Regions from separate parts of the Stenotrophomonas sp. FW305-C-20-S1 genome, predicted to be linked through region 2. Evidence: predicted binding sites of a transcription regulator. Region 2 holds the regulator's gene; the other holds the start of a gene.
The links. Region 2 encodes FliA, which starts transcription of late flagellar genes. Its sites were predicted from a motif close to TAAAGTTTNNCNNNCNNNGGCCGATAA; they were not measured.

Region 1: AC3WTC_RS07005 (methyl-accepting chemotaxis protein) is a predicted target of FliA. The motif match lies at 5,991-6,017, and genes of this name have one in related genera.

What each region holds. Positions count from the first base shown of each region.
Region 1 is NZ_JBYTEK010000009.1:76,085-83,518, forward strand. Features, by position in the region: gene AC3WTC_RS06975 (adenylosuccinate synthase) at 1-568, shown strand, start outside; gene AC3WTC_RS06980 (hypothetical protein) at 713-1,369, shown strand; gene AC3WTC_RS06985 (M23 family metallopeptidase) at 1,400-2,056, opposite strand; gene AC3WTC_RS06990 (L,D-transpeptidase family protein) at 2,061-3,020, opposite strand; gene AC3WTC_RS06995 (hypothetical protein) at 3,111-4,493, opposite strand; gene AC3WTC_RS07000 (AAA family ATPase) at 4,480-5,829, opposite strand; gene AC3WTC_RS07005 (methyl-accepting chemotaxis protein) at 6,048-7,434, shown strand, end outside.
Region 2 is NZ_JBYTEK010000006.1:134,027-141,460, forward strand. Features, by position in the region: gene AC3WTC_RS05150 (chemotaxis protein CheA) at 1-1,060, opposite strand, end outside; gene AC3WTC_RS05155 (protein phosphatase CheZ) at 1,063-1,668, opposite strand; gene cheY (chemotaxis response regulator CheY) at 1,668-2,060, opposite strand; gene AC3WTC_RS05165 (RNA polymerase sigma factor FliA) at 2,080-2,823, opposite strand; gene AC3WTC_RS05170 (MinD/ParA family ATP-binding protein) at 2,820-3,707, opposite strand; gene flhF (flagellar biosynthesis GTPase FlhF) at 3,694-5,319, opposite strand; gene flhA (flagellar biosynthesis protein FlhA) at 5,465-7,434, opposite strand, start outside.

The DNA.
Region 1 (7,434 bases), on a different contig from region 2:
CAACACCACCGTGGGTGGTGCGCTGGCCGGTGCCGGCGTCGGCGCCGATGCGATCGACTACGTGCTGGGCATTGCCAAGGCCTACGCGACCCGCGTTGGCGGCGGCCCGTTCCCGACCGAGCTGGACGATGAAATCGGTCAGGGCATCCGCGACCGCGGCGCCGAATACGGTGCCTCGACCGGCCGCCCGCGTCGCTGTGGCTGGATGGACATCGTCGCGCTGAAGCGCGCCGTGGCCATCAACGGCATCAGCGGCCTGTGCATCACCAAGCTGGACGTGCTGGACGGCATGGAAAAGCTGAAGGTCTGCATCGCCTATGAATACAACGGCAAGCGTACCGAGTACGCGCCGCTGGACGCGCAGGGCTGGGAAGAGTGCACCCCGGTGTACCTGGAGTTCCCGGGCTGGACCGAAAACACCCACGGCATCACCAACTGGGACGACCTGCCGCCGGCCGCACGCGCCTACCTGCGTTCGCTGGAAGAGCTGGCCGGCTGCCCGATCAGCATCGTCTCCACCGGCCCGGACCGCGACCACACCATGGTCCTGCAGGATCCGTTCGCCTGAGCGATGCGGCGATGCCAGACGCTGCCTGGCAACGCTGCCGCACCGGTAGCGCCGGGCCATGCCCGGCGTCGCTGAAAGAAGAAGCCCCGCGAAAGCGGGGCTTTTTCGTTAGTGTGTACGCAATGCCAGCAGGGAAGCGGATCGATGACCGGCGATGTCAGCGCGAAAGGGACGCGGGTGCTGCGGATCACCCTCTGGGTGTTCTGGGGCCTGTGGGCAGTCGCCTGTGTGGTGTTGGCGGTGGGCGCCGTGGCCAACCACCTGGCGTCACGCACGCAGACCCTGCCGCTGGTACTGAGCCCCGGTGCGAGCGCGGAGATCACGGTCTACCGCTTCATTGATGATCGTCTGCGGTTGCGGCTGCGTTACCCGCCCAACGCCGCCGACCCGGCCCTCGACCCCGACGTGCTGATGCGTGTCGACACCCCCAACGAGCATGCGGATTTCCGTGCGGGCGTGCGTTCTGGCCCAGCCGGGACGGATGTTGTGCGCAGGCTGGAAACCGTTGAAACGGCTGTTTTTACCGCCGCGTACTTCGGCTATGGCCGCGGTGATTCATTGCCCCGTGGCCGCTCCTGGCTGCGGGTGACCGTGCTGGAAGTGGAGCCGGCGCTGGCCGGCAGGCCGGCAACGATCGAAGTGCAGCCGCCGTTGGATCTTCTGAAACTGACCGACCTCGATTACCTCTGGCTGTGGCCGTTCTTCTTCTGGAAACTGGCAGCGCTGCTGCTGCTGGTTCCAGGCATCGCACTGGTGATCTTCACCATCGCGCTGCGCAGGCAGCGTCCACGCACTGCCTAGCCGCCACGACCAGACCGTGCGGGTTGCGACTTAATCCCCTCCGTCCCCTTTTTTCAGCAATGGATAGGGATTGATCGACTCGCCCTTCCACCATTGCTTCTCCGGGCCCAGCACGTGCACTTCGAAATGCAGGTGCGGGGCTTCGGGGTTTGCGTTGCCGGTGCTGCCGACGTAGCCGATCACATCGCCGCGCTTGATGGTCTGCTTTTCGGCCAGGCCGTCGGCGTAGCGCTGCAGGTGCGCGTAGTAGTAGCACCAGCGGCCGCTGGGTTCGAACTGATAGATGGTCAGGCCGCCGCGTTCGCTGTCGAACAGCTTCTCGACATGGCCATCGGCCACCGCCAGCACCGGTGTGCCGGCAGCAGCCATGATGTCGATCGCATCGTGCACGCGGCCTTCGCTGCGTGCGTCGGTGAAGGTGTCCTGCAGTTGCGAGGGCGTGATGCCCTGTACCGGCAGCAGCAGGCCGGAGGGTGTGTCGCCCGTTGCTGCTGGGGCGGGCGCGGCGATTGCCGTTGTCGCCTGCTCCACGGGTACGGCACGGGCGCTGTCGGCCGCAGTGGAGGTCTGCGCCACTGCAAGGGGGCGGGCATCCCTGTCATCGGACGGCGTGCCATCGCGCTGCAGCCACCATCCGGCTGCCACGCCCATCACCAGCCCCAGTACGATCAGTTGCGCTAGTCGCATCGGCTCACTCCTGCATGACGACCGGTACCGAGGTATCCACCGCTGCAGCCACGCGCAGCGCATCCCAGTTGGTCATGCGCACGCAGCCGTGCGATTCGGTCTTGCCGACATGGCCGGGCACCGGCGTACCGTGCAGGCCGTAATGGGGTTTGGACAGGTCGATCCAGACCCGGCCGACCGGATTGTTCGGGCCGGGCGGAATCGTGGCCTTGCGATCGCCCTTCCTGGCATCCCAGAACAGCTTCGGGTTGTAGTGGAATGGCGGGTCCGGGTAGACGCCGAGGATCTTCCACTCCCCGATCGGCAGCGGGTCGTGCTCGCTGCCCGACGATACCGGTACCTGCGCGATCACCTTGCCCTGCGCGTCCAGCAGCTGCAGGGTGGAGTCGGATTTGTCGACCACCAGCTTGGTGGCCTTGGGCAATGCAGCGGGCGCAATGTTGGGCACCTGGATGCGGCTGCCGGCTTTGCTCAGATCCACACCGGGATTGAGCGCCTTCAGCAGCTCCGGTGCGGCATGGAAGCGCTCGCCCAGCGATTCCTCCACGCTGCTGAAGCCCAGTGCCTTCAGCTTGGCCTGGTCGGCGGGCTTTTTGGGAACCGCAATGAACGGACCGGCCACGTCCTCTGCGGTCAGCGTGTAGCTGGCAAGGGGGCCGACCGAGTCGGCCTGCAGAGCCTTCCAGGTGGCGTCGTCCAGTTCGCCGCTGACCGTCAGTCCGTGCGCTGCCTGGAAGCCGGACACCGCGCGGCGTTGATTGCTGCCCACTTCGCCATCGATTTCGCCCGGAGAGAAATTGGCGCGGTCCAGAAGTACCTGGGCGTGCAGGGGCGAGTGCGCCGCTGTATCCGGGCCGGCCTTTTCGGCGATGGGTGCTGGCAGCCCGGCGGGCGGGGGCGTCTGCGCAAAGGCGGGCGACATCAGTAGTGACAGTGACAGCACGGTGGCTCGGGCTGAATACATGGAGGACTCCAAGGGAACGCCTTCCCACAATGCCAGCACCGCACGAGCAGCCCGCGTGAAAACGCTGACCCACACCTGAGCCATGTGTCATTACGCGGCGTACGCGGCTCTGCGGATGTTGCCGGTCCGTACAGCGAACGCATAGCGCTCACCGTAGCGCCTGATTACGTCCAACGAAGGAAGGGTGGTCACCGCCAGCGGCGGATTCCAAGCTGGCAAGCTGCGGATGTCGATCCGTTCCGCTTTGCCTCCAGGAAGCCAGAACTCCAGCGAAATCGATGGCAGGACCGGGTCCCTTACCGCAAGGTGACGATGCAGCAGCAGTCCATACAACTCGATGTTGTCCAGATCCTTCCGCTCCTTCTCTTTCAGCTGCTTCGCCTTGTGCTCCTCCGCCAGGGGGCTACGCTGATGCCAAGTGGGAGCGGTGGGGTAGTACTTGAAATCGACCACGACCAACTGGGAGTCGCGCTGCAGCAACAGATCAGGCCGGCGACGGATTCCATTGTTGGCGAATACTAATTGCTGCTGCTGATTCCACGTCTCGCGGTGCTCGATGGCCATGGTATGGGGCGGGAGGTGAGTACTGTCGCAGGAGACGATTGAAGTTCCGCCTGTTTCGCTGGCCTGTTGCATGGCCTCATGCAGACACATGGATTCCCAGACAGGCCAGAAATCCCGCATGCCCCAGATCTGACCCTGCTGCACGCTACCTGCGAGCGCGGGGTGAAGGTAACGCTCCAGCGCCGCGTACAGGGTAAGGAACTCGGAGCTGCGTAGCGTCGCCTGCCTGTAGCATGTTCTCAGCAGCTGCTGGAGTCGCCTCTGCAGCAGCTCCTGCGCCAATGGGTCACCTTCATACAACGAGTCGCCTTGGCGCAGATGACGATGGCGGAAGTCCGTAGCACGCTGCATGCCATCTGGAGCGAAGCGTCCCCACATCATGCCGGGATCGATCTGTAGCAGATTGCGGTAAAAGTCATCTGCCAGGAAAAAGTACAGGCCGACGATGTCGGCAGTCCCGCGTTCGCATACGCTGCGCCGAGTGGGCAGTTTCGGAAAAAAGGGAGCGTCTTCGTCGTTGAACAACGCATGGTGAAGATGGCGATCTGCGTGCTGCAGGTTGCCATCCTGTCGCTCTGCCATCTGCGGTCGCAACGACAGCAGTCGCAATGGATTGGAACGGTTGAACAGCGAGTCGATACTGTATGCGTCGACGAACGAGGCGGGGCCCGATGCAAGCGCCCGTCCGAGAGTGTCTGCTTCAACGCCATCCTGATGATGCGTACTGCTTCGACTTGACTGGACGTTCTTGAAGGCCGCAAATGCCAAGTAGAGCAGACGAAATGCGTCGCGGGGCGCGATATCGGTCGCCATGCCATGCGGTATCCGAAGTTCGGTCCGGCCATTCTCAACGAAAAGGCCGACAGCTTCGGATCGGGCTGCTACGACGCTGACGTCATGCAGCTGCATGCAGCTCTGCCGAAGCGGTGAAGCTGCGGATGAATTCATCGCGCCGCGCGGCAAACTGCCCGAAGGTCCTCAGTGATTCCGGCGGAATCCGCAGCCAATCGGCGAGCGGGGATTTGTCCCTCTCGAAAACGTTGTCCCACAGGTAGAGAAACAGCTTCCCCTCGATATCGCTGGCGGGAATATGGTGAATGATGGGATGGACTTCCTGTGTACTGGCAAGCTTTTCGACGAAGTCCTCGATGATCATTCCATCTTTGGTCTGCGGGAAGTTTATCTTTGACTTGTAGTACGGGGACGTCTCGGTACCGGTGAAAGCAATGGCCTTCAACTTGCGCTTGGCGGATTCGTCAAAGCGCGAGAGCGTGTCGATTGCCTTCAGGGTCTCGGCATTGCAGGACGTCCGGAGCTTACAGAACTCTTCATCGAACATCTGGCTGAAGTCTGCGCCCTGCATGTACGCTGCAGCTCCGGGGGCCAGCCTGCGCAGTTCCGCGATCGTTTCCGCCTGACTCTGCTCCAGGGTAGCAGGCGGTGTCGTTGCAGCGACCAGCCGGGCCTTGATGAACCAAGGGCCGATCATTTTGTCGTCGAGATTTGGCGAGGTGCATTTCTCGATGATCATTGCATTGAGCGAGTCGATCAGCTTCTGCCAGGTTACAGAGGGGTGGCCTTCGATCGTTGCATTGGCCTGGATGGCAGGCACCGAGGTGAACTCGGCTGGACTGAACTCAAAGTTCCAGCGGCGCTTAAACGCGGAGTCCATGAAGAAAATCGACTCATCGCCGGTGTTCATGGTTCCGATCAGGTAGAGATTGGCCGGGAGTCTCAGCATGCGTGCCTCGGTGATGCGTTCGATCAGCTTGCAGGAGTCTTTGCCATCACGATCTGCGAGCCTGCCGATCTCATCGGTCAGCGCCTGCACCGTCAGCTTCGAAGCGCAGACGGAATAGCTGGATTGTCCGTCGTCATCACGGTCCAGCAACTGAAAAATGTCGCCGAATATCTCTGCACAGTTGCCACGGTTGATCTCGTCAATGAGCAGAACAACGTTGCGCGGAGGCGAATCCGCCGAGCTATGTTCAGAACGGTGGCAGGCAAGTGCCAGTGCGCGGATGAAGGGGCCGGCATGTACTTCGTAGTTGACCTTGTTGTCCTTGGACAAGGGCAACAGCCGGGAAACAAAATCTCCGTAGCCAAACTCGGCATGAAAGGTCACGGGGATGACCTCCTCGGCGCCGATGCCGAGTATCGGAGTCTTCTCGTACCGGGCCTTGTAACTCTTGCTCGTTCCCGGTGGACCGAAAATGATCAGCTGGTGGGGAAAGTCTTGGTTCATCAGACGTATCCATTCATCTCCAAGGATCGTTTCGATTCTAAGGGTGCAGATGTATGAGGGGGACCCTTGGCAGCATGTCGGATAACTTTAGGGTGAGTTCCGTCAGAAATCGCCACCATCAACTCACTGAACGGTAACCAGACGGATGCTGCGGCCGGCATCAAGCCGCGTCAGGCAGCGGCCGATATGGGCGCATCCCCCCGTTTTGGATTCACCCCATGAACTACTTGAGGAACGTCAGGGTCGCCTGGCGTCTTGGGCTTGGCTTTGGCCTGTTGTTGCTGCTGGTTGCCGCCGTGGTCGCTACCGGTGCCACCGCCACCATGGTGCAGAAGCGCGCGATGGAGCAGGTGGTCGAGGTCGGCGTAGCCAAGGTGCGGCTGCTGTCGGAGATGCTCGATGCCAACAACCAGATGATGGTCGTGCGCCGCGAGATGCTGATCCGCCAGGGCGAAGACCGTGCCAACGACGAGCAGCGCATCGCCGCTCTGGTCAAGCGCTACGAGGCCAGTTGGACGGCCTACCAGGCCCTGCCCGGCGATGCCGAAGGCAAGGTGATCGGCGAGACCATCGCCGCCAAGCGCGCGCTCGCCCGTCCGCTCAACAAGCAGACCAGCGAACTGATGGAACAGGGCGATTTCCCCGGCGCCGTGGCGCTGACCCTGGGCCCGGTGCAGGAAGCGGCCAATGGCTGGAACAAGGCACTGGCCGATGGCGTGGCCTATGAAGAAAAGGAAAGCCGCGAGGCCGCTGCCGAGGCGATCCGCCTGGGCGAACGCAGCCTGCTGCAGTTGCTGGTGCTGGGTGGCGTGGCGCTGCTGGCAGGCATCGCCGCATCGGTGCTGATCGGTCGCAGCATGACCGGCCCGCTGGCGCGTGCAGTGCAGCTGGCCGAGCGCCTGTCCAAGGGTGAACTGGACCAGGAATTCCGCCTGGGTGGCCGTGACGAGCTGACCCAGCTCGGCGAGGCCATGGCCAGCGTGCGCCAGAGCGTGCAGGCCGCCATCGGCGCGCAGCTGCAGATGGCCGAGCAGCATGAAGCCGGCGCGATCCGTTACCGGATGGACGCCAGTGCGTTCCCCGGCGACTTCGGTCGCATGGTGCAGGCCACCAATCACCTGGTCGAATCGCACGTGCAGGTGCAGCTGCTGATGGCCGAGGTGATGCAGCGCTATGCCATCGGCGACCTCAGCCGCGATCTGCCCGAGTACCCGGGTGAGAAGGGCACGCTGACCCGTACCCTGGCGGCGGTGAAGCAGAGCCTGATGGCGATCAACGCGCAGATCGATGAACTGGCCCGTGCCGCGCGCGCTGGCGATTTCAGCGTGCGTGGCGACGCCGCGGCATTCCAGTACCAGTTCCAGGCGATGGTGAACCACCTCAACGGCATGATGGCCAGTTCGCAGGCCAGCATCGCCGATGTCTCCGACGTGCTGCGCGCCATCTCGCATGGCAACCTCACCGCGCGCATGGAGGGCGAGTACGAGGGCGTGTTCGCGCGCATGCGTGACGATGCCAATGCCACCACCACGCAGCTGACCGGAATCGTGCGTGGCATCCAGGTGGCCGCCGACAGCATCAACAACGCGGCACAGGAACTGGCGG
Region 2 (7,434 bases):
CCACGCCATGGTCGATGGCGTTGCGGACCAGGTGCACCAGCGGGTCGGCCAACGCTTCGACCAGGTTGCGGTCGAGCTCGGTTTCGGCGCCGATCAGTTCCAGGTCCACTTCCTTCTTCAGCGAACGCGCAACGTCGCGCGCCACCTTCGGGAAGCGCGAGAACACCTTGCCGACCGGCTGCATGCGGGTGCGCATCACCGCCGACTGCAGGCGCGCGGTGGCGATATCCAGCGTGGACACGGCGCGGTCCAGCTCTTCATCGCGCAGGCGCGCGCGCAGCGTCTTCAACCGGTTTCGTGACAGCACCAGTTCGCCGATCAGGTTGACGATGGCATCCAGGCGCTTGGTGTCCACGCGCACGGTGTGTTCGGCTTCGGCGACAGGCTTGTTGGGTGCGGGCTTGGCAGCGGGCGGGGCCGGCGAGGGCGCCGATCGCGGTGCCGGTACCGCAACAGCCGCTGCGGTGGTGTTGCTGCCCGGGGCGGCGCCGCCATGCAGCTGGTCGAGCAATGCCTCGAACTCGTCCTCGCTGATCATGTCGTCGGCCTTCTTCGCCGCCGCCACGGTTGTCGGCGCCTTGCCGCCATGCAGCTGGTCGAGCAGGGCCTCGAATTCGTCGTCGGTGATCAGGTCGCCGCCGCCCGCACCCGGCGTCGCGGCCGCAGGCGCGGCAGCGCCGCCGCCATGCACGTCGAACTGGGCGACCAGTTCGGGCGGGGCAAAGCCCGGCTCGGTGCCCGAAGACACCGCGTCAAGCATCGATTGCAGGTAGTCCAGTGACTGCTGGGCGGCATCGAAGTGATGCGCCTGCAGGACGGCCTGGCCGGCGCGTGCGGCGCCCAGCGCTTCCTCGGCGGCGTGGCACAGCTCGACCATTGCGGTGATGCCGAGGAAACCTGCGCCGCCCTTCAGCGTGTGGTAGCCACGGAACACCGCGTTGAGCTGTTCATTGTCCTGCGGTGCCTGTTCCAGCGACACCAGCTGTTCGCCGAGGCGATCCAGGATCTCCTGGGCCTCGATGATGAAATCGGCAGTGATGTCGTCGGCTACTGCGCCCATGGTTACAGCCCCAGATCCGACAACAGGTCGTCGGCGTCGTTCTGCGAGACCGCATGGCGGTCCAGTCCCTTCAGTGCCGGCCCAGCCAGTTCCGGATCGGTGCGATGCTGTTCCGGCGGCAGACCGAGCGCGCCGAAGCCTTCGTGCACGCGGCGGACGATGCCCACCACGCGACGGATGATCTGCCCGGTCAGGTCCTGGTAGCTCTGGGTCAGGGCGATCTCGGTGAGGTTGTGGCGGATGCGGTCGAGCTGCAGGTCCTGGCCCGGCTGCAGGCCGTCGGCGCGCAGCTGTTCGGTCAGGCTGCGGCACTCTTCGGCCAGGTCCAGGGTGCGGTGGGTGGCCTGTTCGGTCATCGCCACCACGTGGTCCAGGCGCGCGCAGGCATCGTCCAGCTCGCCGGCTTCATCGGGCACGGTCGGCAGTTCGCCCAGCGCCTGGCCCAGCTCGCGGGCCAGCCGCGAAAGGCCGCTCATCATCGGCTGGGTGCGCAGCGCGACCAGGCCGTCGATGCGCTGGCGCCATGCCGCCTCGTCGCCGGATTCCAGTGCATCCAGGGCTTCCTGCAGGCGCAGGGCGAGGGCGCTCTTGTCGACCGTGGTATCCATCAAGCGCTGGCCGCCAGGCGTTCGAAGATCTTGCCGAGCTTCTCTTCCAGCGTCTGTGCGGTGAACGGCTTGATGATGTAACCGTTCACGCCGTTCTGCGCCGCTTCGATGATCTGCTCGCGCTTGGCTTCGGCAGTCACCATCAGCACCGGCAGGGTCTTCAGCTTGGCATCGGCACGGATGGCCTTGAGCAGTTCGATGCCGGTCATCACCGGCATGTTCCAGTCGGTGACCACGAAGTCGAACGGCTGGCTCTGCAGCAGCGACAGCGCGGCATGCCCGTCCTCGGCTTCGGCGGTATTGGTGAAGCCCAGATCGCCCAGCAGGTTCTTGACGATACGACGCATGGTCGAGAAGTCGTCGACGATCAGGATGCGCATGTTCTTGTTCAAAGCAGAGTTCCTTTGTTGATCAGCTCTCGAGGCCGGCGTCGGCCGCCTCGAAAATCTTCAGTCGGCCACGCAGGCGCAGGACCGCCTGGCCGTGGATCTGGCAGACCCGCGACTCGCTCACGCCGAGCACTGCGCCGATCTCTTTCAGGTTCAGTTCCTGCTCGTAGTAGAGCGACAGCACCAGCTGTTCGCGCTCGGGCAGGTGGCCGATGGCATTGCCCAGCTCGCGGCCGAATTCACCGCGCTCCAGCACCTGCTGCGGGGTCGGGCCGCCCTGGGCGACGGTGTCCAGCTCGCCCTGGTCTTCAATGCGCGACTCCAGGCTCAGTACCTGGCCGCGCGAGGCGTCCTCCATCAGGCGCAGGTACTCGGGCAGCGGCATCTCCATCGCGGCGGCCACTTCGGTGGCACTGGCGGCGCGGCCGGTGCTCTGCTCCAGGCGGCGGATGGTGGCTGCAGCGTCACGTGCACGGCGGTGCACCGAACGCGGTACCCAGTCGCCACGACGGATCTCATCGATCATCGAACCGCGGATGCGGATCGAGGCGTAGGTCTCGAACGAGGCACCCTGGTCGGCGTCGTAGCTGCGCGAGGCTTCGATCAGGCCCATCATGCCGGCCTGGATCAGGTCGTCCACCTCAACGCTGGCCGGCAGGCGTGCGGCCAGATGGTGGGCGATGCGCCGCACCAGGTCCGAGTGCTGGGCGATGACCTCGTTGGCCGCCGTGCGCTGGACCTCTCTGTACTGGGCGGCGCCTTTCATGCTGCCACCCCGCGCTGCTTGATGATGCGTTCGAGGAAGAACTCGACGCCACCGCGCGGCTCGGTCGGTGCCTGCCAGCGGGCGGTGCGGCGGGCGATCTCGGTGATCGCCAGTGCCGACGGGCTGGACGGATAGGCCTTCACCACCGGCTGCTGGCGCTGCACCGACAGGCGCAGCCAGTCGTCCTGCGGCACGCAGCCGAGGTAGTTCAGCGAGACATCGGCGAGGAATTTCTCGCAGACGCGGGTCAGCTTCTCGTACAGCACGCGGCCTTCGTTGGGGTCGCGCACCATGTTGGCCACCACCTGGATGCGGTCCACGCCACGTTCGCGTGACAGCACCTTGATCAGCGCATAGGCGTCGGTGATCGAGGCCGGTTCATCACAGACCACCACCACGGTGTCCTGCGCGGCCTGGCAGAAGGTCAGCACGCCATCGGTGATGCCGGCGGCGGTGTCCACCACCATGATGTCCAGCTCGCGCTCCAGTTCGGAGAACACGTTGACCAGGCCGACATGCTCGGCCGGGGCCAGCTCGGCCATGTGCCGGCGGCCCGACGCAGCCGGTACCACCAGCACGCCGTTCGGGCCTTCGATGATCACGTCATCCAGGCTGCAGCGGCCAGCGACCAGGTCGGCCAGGGTGTTGGTGGGGCTCAGGCCCAGGATCACGTCGATGTTGGCCAGGCCCAGGTCGGCGTCCAGCAACAGGGTGCGTTTGCCCATTCCCGCAAGCGCCACGGCCAGGTTGGCCGATACGTTGGTCTTGCCGACGCCGCCCTTGCCGCCGGTCACGGCAATCGTGCGCACAGGGCCGAGCGGCTCGCTGCGGGTCGCCGTCAGCGGGAAGGTGGTGGTCAGCTTGGCGTACTCACGCGACGGCATGGTTCAACTCCGGGTTGCAGGGCATATCGGCCGCGCGGCGCAAATCTTCAAGGCGAAGTACAAGATTGGCTGCACTGGCCCGGTGCAGGTCGTCCGGGACGTCCTGGCCATCGGTCACCCAGGTGATCGGCAGCTTGTGGTCCACCGCCACCGACAGGGCGTTGCCGAAGCGGCCGGTCTCGTCCAGCTTGCTCAGCACCAGGCCCTGCAGGTTGGCCGCGCCGAAGCGGCGGACCACCTCGTCCATGTCGCCGAAGCTGGTGTTGGCCGGCAGTACCAGCAGGGTGCGGACCTGGCGGGCAGCGCGCAGCCACTGCAGCTGGGCGGCCAGCGCACGGTCGCGCGGGCCCAGGCCGGCGGTGTCGATCAGCACCAGCTTGTAGTCCTTCAGGCGTTCCAGCAGCTGGTCCAGGTCGGTGCCGCTGTTGGCCTCGTGCACGGCGATGCCGAGCTGGCGGCCGTAGCCGTACAGCTGTTCGCGGGCGCCGATGCGCATCGTATCGGTGGTGACCAGGGCGACGTCGCGGGCGGCATGGGCTTCGGCGAAGCGCGAGGCCAGCTTGGCGATGGTGGTGGTCTTGCCGGCGCCGGTCGGGCCGACCAGGGCGATCACACCGCCTTCCTCCATCGGATCGACCGGGGCGATCGGCAGCTTGCGCGAGATCAGCCCCAGCATCAGGCCGCGGCCGCGATGCGCTTCGGTTTCCAGCGGGATCTGCATGGCCACGTCGCGGGCGATGCCGGCATCGAAGCCGTACTCGTCCATCAGGTCCAGCGCGGTGGCACGCACCGGGCTGCCGCGCAGGCGCTCGTCGGTGAAGCGGTTCATCTCGCGCTCGATCACCTGGCGCATGCCGGCCACTTCCTGGCGCAGGTGGCGGATCTCGGCGTCATCGGCGATCAGGGTCAGCGCAGGTGCTGGCGCCAGCGTCGGCATCGGTGCCGGTGCAGCCTCGGTCGGCTGCACGGCAACCGGCGCGTGTGAGGCTTGGTCTTCGGGTGCCGTGGCGGCCTCGAGGGCAGCCGGCAACGGCGGCGGCGTCACTGCCGGCATCTGCGCGCTGTCTTCCAGCGGCGGGTCGATCTGGAAGCGGGCGCGGTTCACCGGCGCGGCTGCCGCAGGCGAGGGCGAGGGCGCCACGATGGCGTCGGCGAACGGGGCGAAGATCTGTTCCGGCAGCGTCGATTCATTGACGGCGGCGCGCGCCAGAGTGGCGGCAAAGCCGGTGCTGCCACGCGTCGGCACGATCTCGTCGGCGCTGTCCAGGGTGCGGCCGGTAGCGCCGACGGCGGCGCGGGCGAGGGCGGCGACGGCCGAGGTGGTGGCGGCCACCGGCTCCGGTGCCGGGGTGCCGCTGCGACGGCGGGTGACTGCGGCGATCACTGCGTCGGCGGCGCTGCGCGGCTTCGGCGCGGGCGGCGGTGCAACGTCGCGGCGCGACGCTTCCAGGGCGCGCTGCACGGCGCTCTCATCGTAGTTGGCGGCGGCCACGATCTCGATGCCTTCCTCGATCCGGCGGTTGGACAGGATCACGGCATCAGGACCATGTTCCTTGCGCACCAGGTTCATGGCCGAGCGCATGTCGGCGGCGACGAATCGTTTGATTTTCATGCTGTGGTCACGGGACGAAGTCGGCGGAGTGGCGGTCGGAGAACGCGGATGGTCGGTGGTCTGCACGGTTCGGGTTCCCCTTGGAATCTGTCTGTTGCGGGTGTTTGAAAGTGGTGTCTGTTTTCTGGCGCGTTGCAGGGCGGCGTCAGCTGATCGTTCCGACCAGCTTCAGGCGCTTGTCCTCCGGCACCTCGCTGTAGGCCAGGACCGACAGCGACGGAACGCTGTGGCGGACCAGGCGGGCCAGCGCGGCACGCACCGGGCCAGGTACCAGCACCACCGCGGGCTCGTTGCGGGCTTCCTGCTTGCTGACACATTCGGCCAGGCTCTGGTGCAGTCGCTCAGCGAGTCCGGGTTCCAGCGCGGCGCCGTTGCCCTGCGTGGACTCCTGCAAGACACGTTCCAATTGCGGGTTGAGGGTGAACACCGGCAGCTCCGCCGACATTCCGGCGATCTCCTGCACGATGAAGCGGCCCAGTGCGGTGCGCACGGCGGCGGTCAGCGTGGCCGGGTCCTGGCTGTGCGGGGCGTGTTCGACCAGTGCTTCGGCGATCTTGCGCAGCTGGCGGATCGGAATGCGCTCGACCAGCAGGTTCTGCAGCACGCGCACCACCGCCGACAGCGGCAGCGCCTTCGGCGTCAGATCTTCGACGAGCTTGGGCGCGCTCTTGGCCAGGTTGGCCAGCAGGTGCTGCACTTCCTCGTGGCCGAGCAGTTCCGGTGCGTGCTCGCGGATCAGGTGCGAAAGGTGGGTGGCCACCACCGTGGCCGGGTCGACCACGGTATAGCCCAGGGTTTCGGCCTGGGCGCGCTGGTGTGGCTGGATCCAGGTCGCGTCCAGTCCGAAGGCCGGGTCCTTGCCGGCGATGCCTTCCAGCGGACCGAGGGCACTGCCCGGGTCCAGCGCCAGTTCGCGGTCGGGATGGATCTCGGCAGTGGCCACCGGCACGCCATGCACCAGTACCCGGTAGCCGTTGGCCGGCAGTTCCAGGTTGTCGCGGATGTGGACCGAGGGAATCAGGAAGCCGACGTCCTGGGTCAGCTTGCGGCGCACGCCCTTGATGCGCGGCATCAGCTCGCCGCCCTGGTTGCTGTCCACCAGCGAAATCAATCGATAGCCCACTTCCAGGCCCAGCGGATCGACCGGGCGCAGCTCGTCCCAGCTCAGTTCCGCGGTGGGTGCGGGGCCAGCGGGGCGGCCCAGCGCGTTCAGTGCGTTGGCGTCGCCTGCAGCGGTGTCGGCCTGCGCCGGCACCAGGCCCTTGCGGTACACCTTCCAGGCGATGAAGCCGAGGATGGCCGCCAGCGTCAGGAAAGCGACGTTGGGCATGCCCGGCACCAGGCCGACCACGCCGAGGATGCCGGCGGTGATGGCCAGCGCACGGTACTGGCCAAACACCTGGCCGGTCATCGCCTGCGCCATGTCCTGCGAGCGCGAGGCACGGGTAACCAGCATCGCCACCGCGCTGGAGACCAGCAGCGCCGGCAGCTGCGCCACCAGGCCGTCACCGATCGACAGCAGGGTGTAGGTGGCGGCGGCATCGCCGAAGGGCATGCCATGCTGCAGCACGCCCACGGCCAGGCCGCCCAGCATGTTGATGAACAGGATCAGGATGCCGGCGATCGCATCGCCGCGGATGAACTTGCTGGCACCGTCCATCGCACCGTAGAAGTCGGCTTCCTCGCGTACTTCCTCGCGGCGCAGCTTGGCTTCCTCGCGCGTCAGCAAACCGGCGTTGAGGTCGGCGTCGATCGCCATCTGCTTGCCGGGCATGGCGTCGAGGATGAAGCGCGCGGTCACTTCCGAGACGCGGCCGGCGCCCTTGGTGATGACCACGAAATTGATGATGGTCAGGATCGCGAACACCACGATGCCGACAGCGTAGTTGCCGCCGATCACGAACTCACCGAATGCGGCGATCACCTTGCCGGCCGCTTCGTGGCCGTTCTGGCCGTTGAGCAGGATCACACGGGTGGAGGCCACGTTCAGCGCCAGCCGCAGCATGGTGGTGATCAGCAGCACGATCGGGAAGATGGTGAAGTCCAGCGGGCGCTTCACGTAGACCACCGCCAGCAGCACCATCAGCGAGATGGCGATGTTGAAGGTGAACAGCG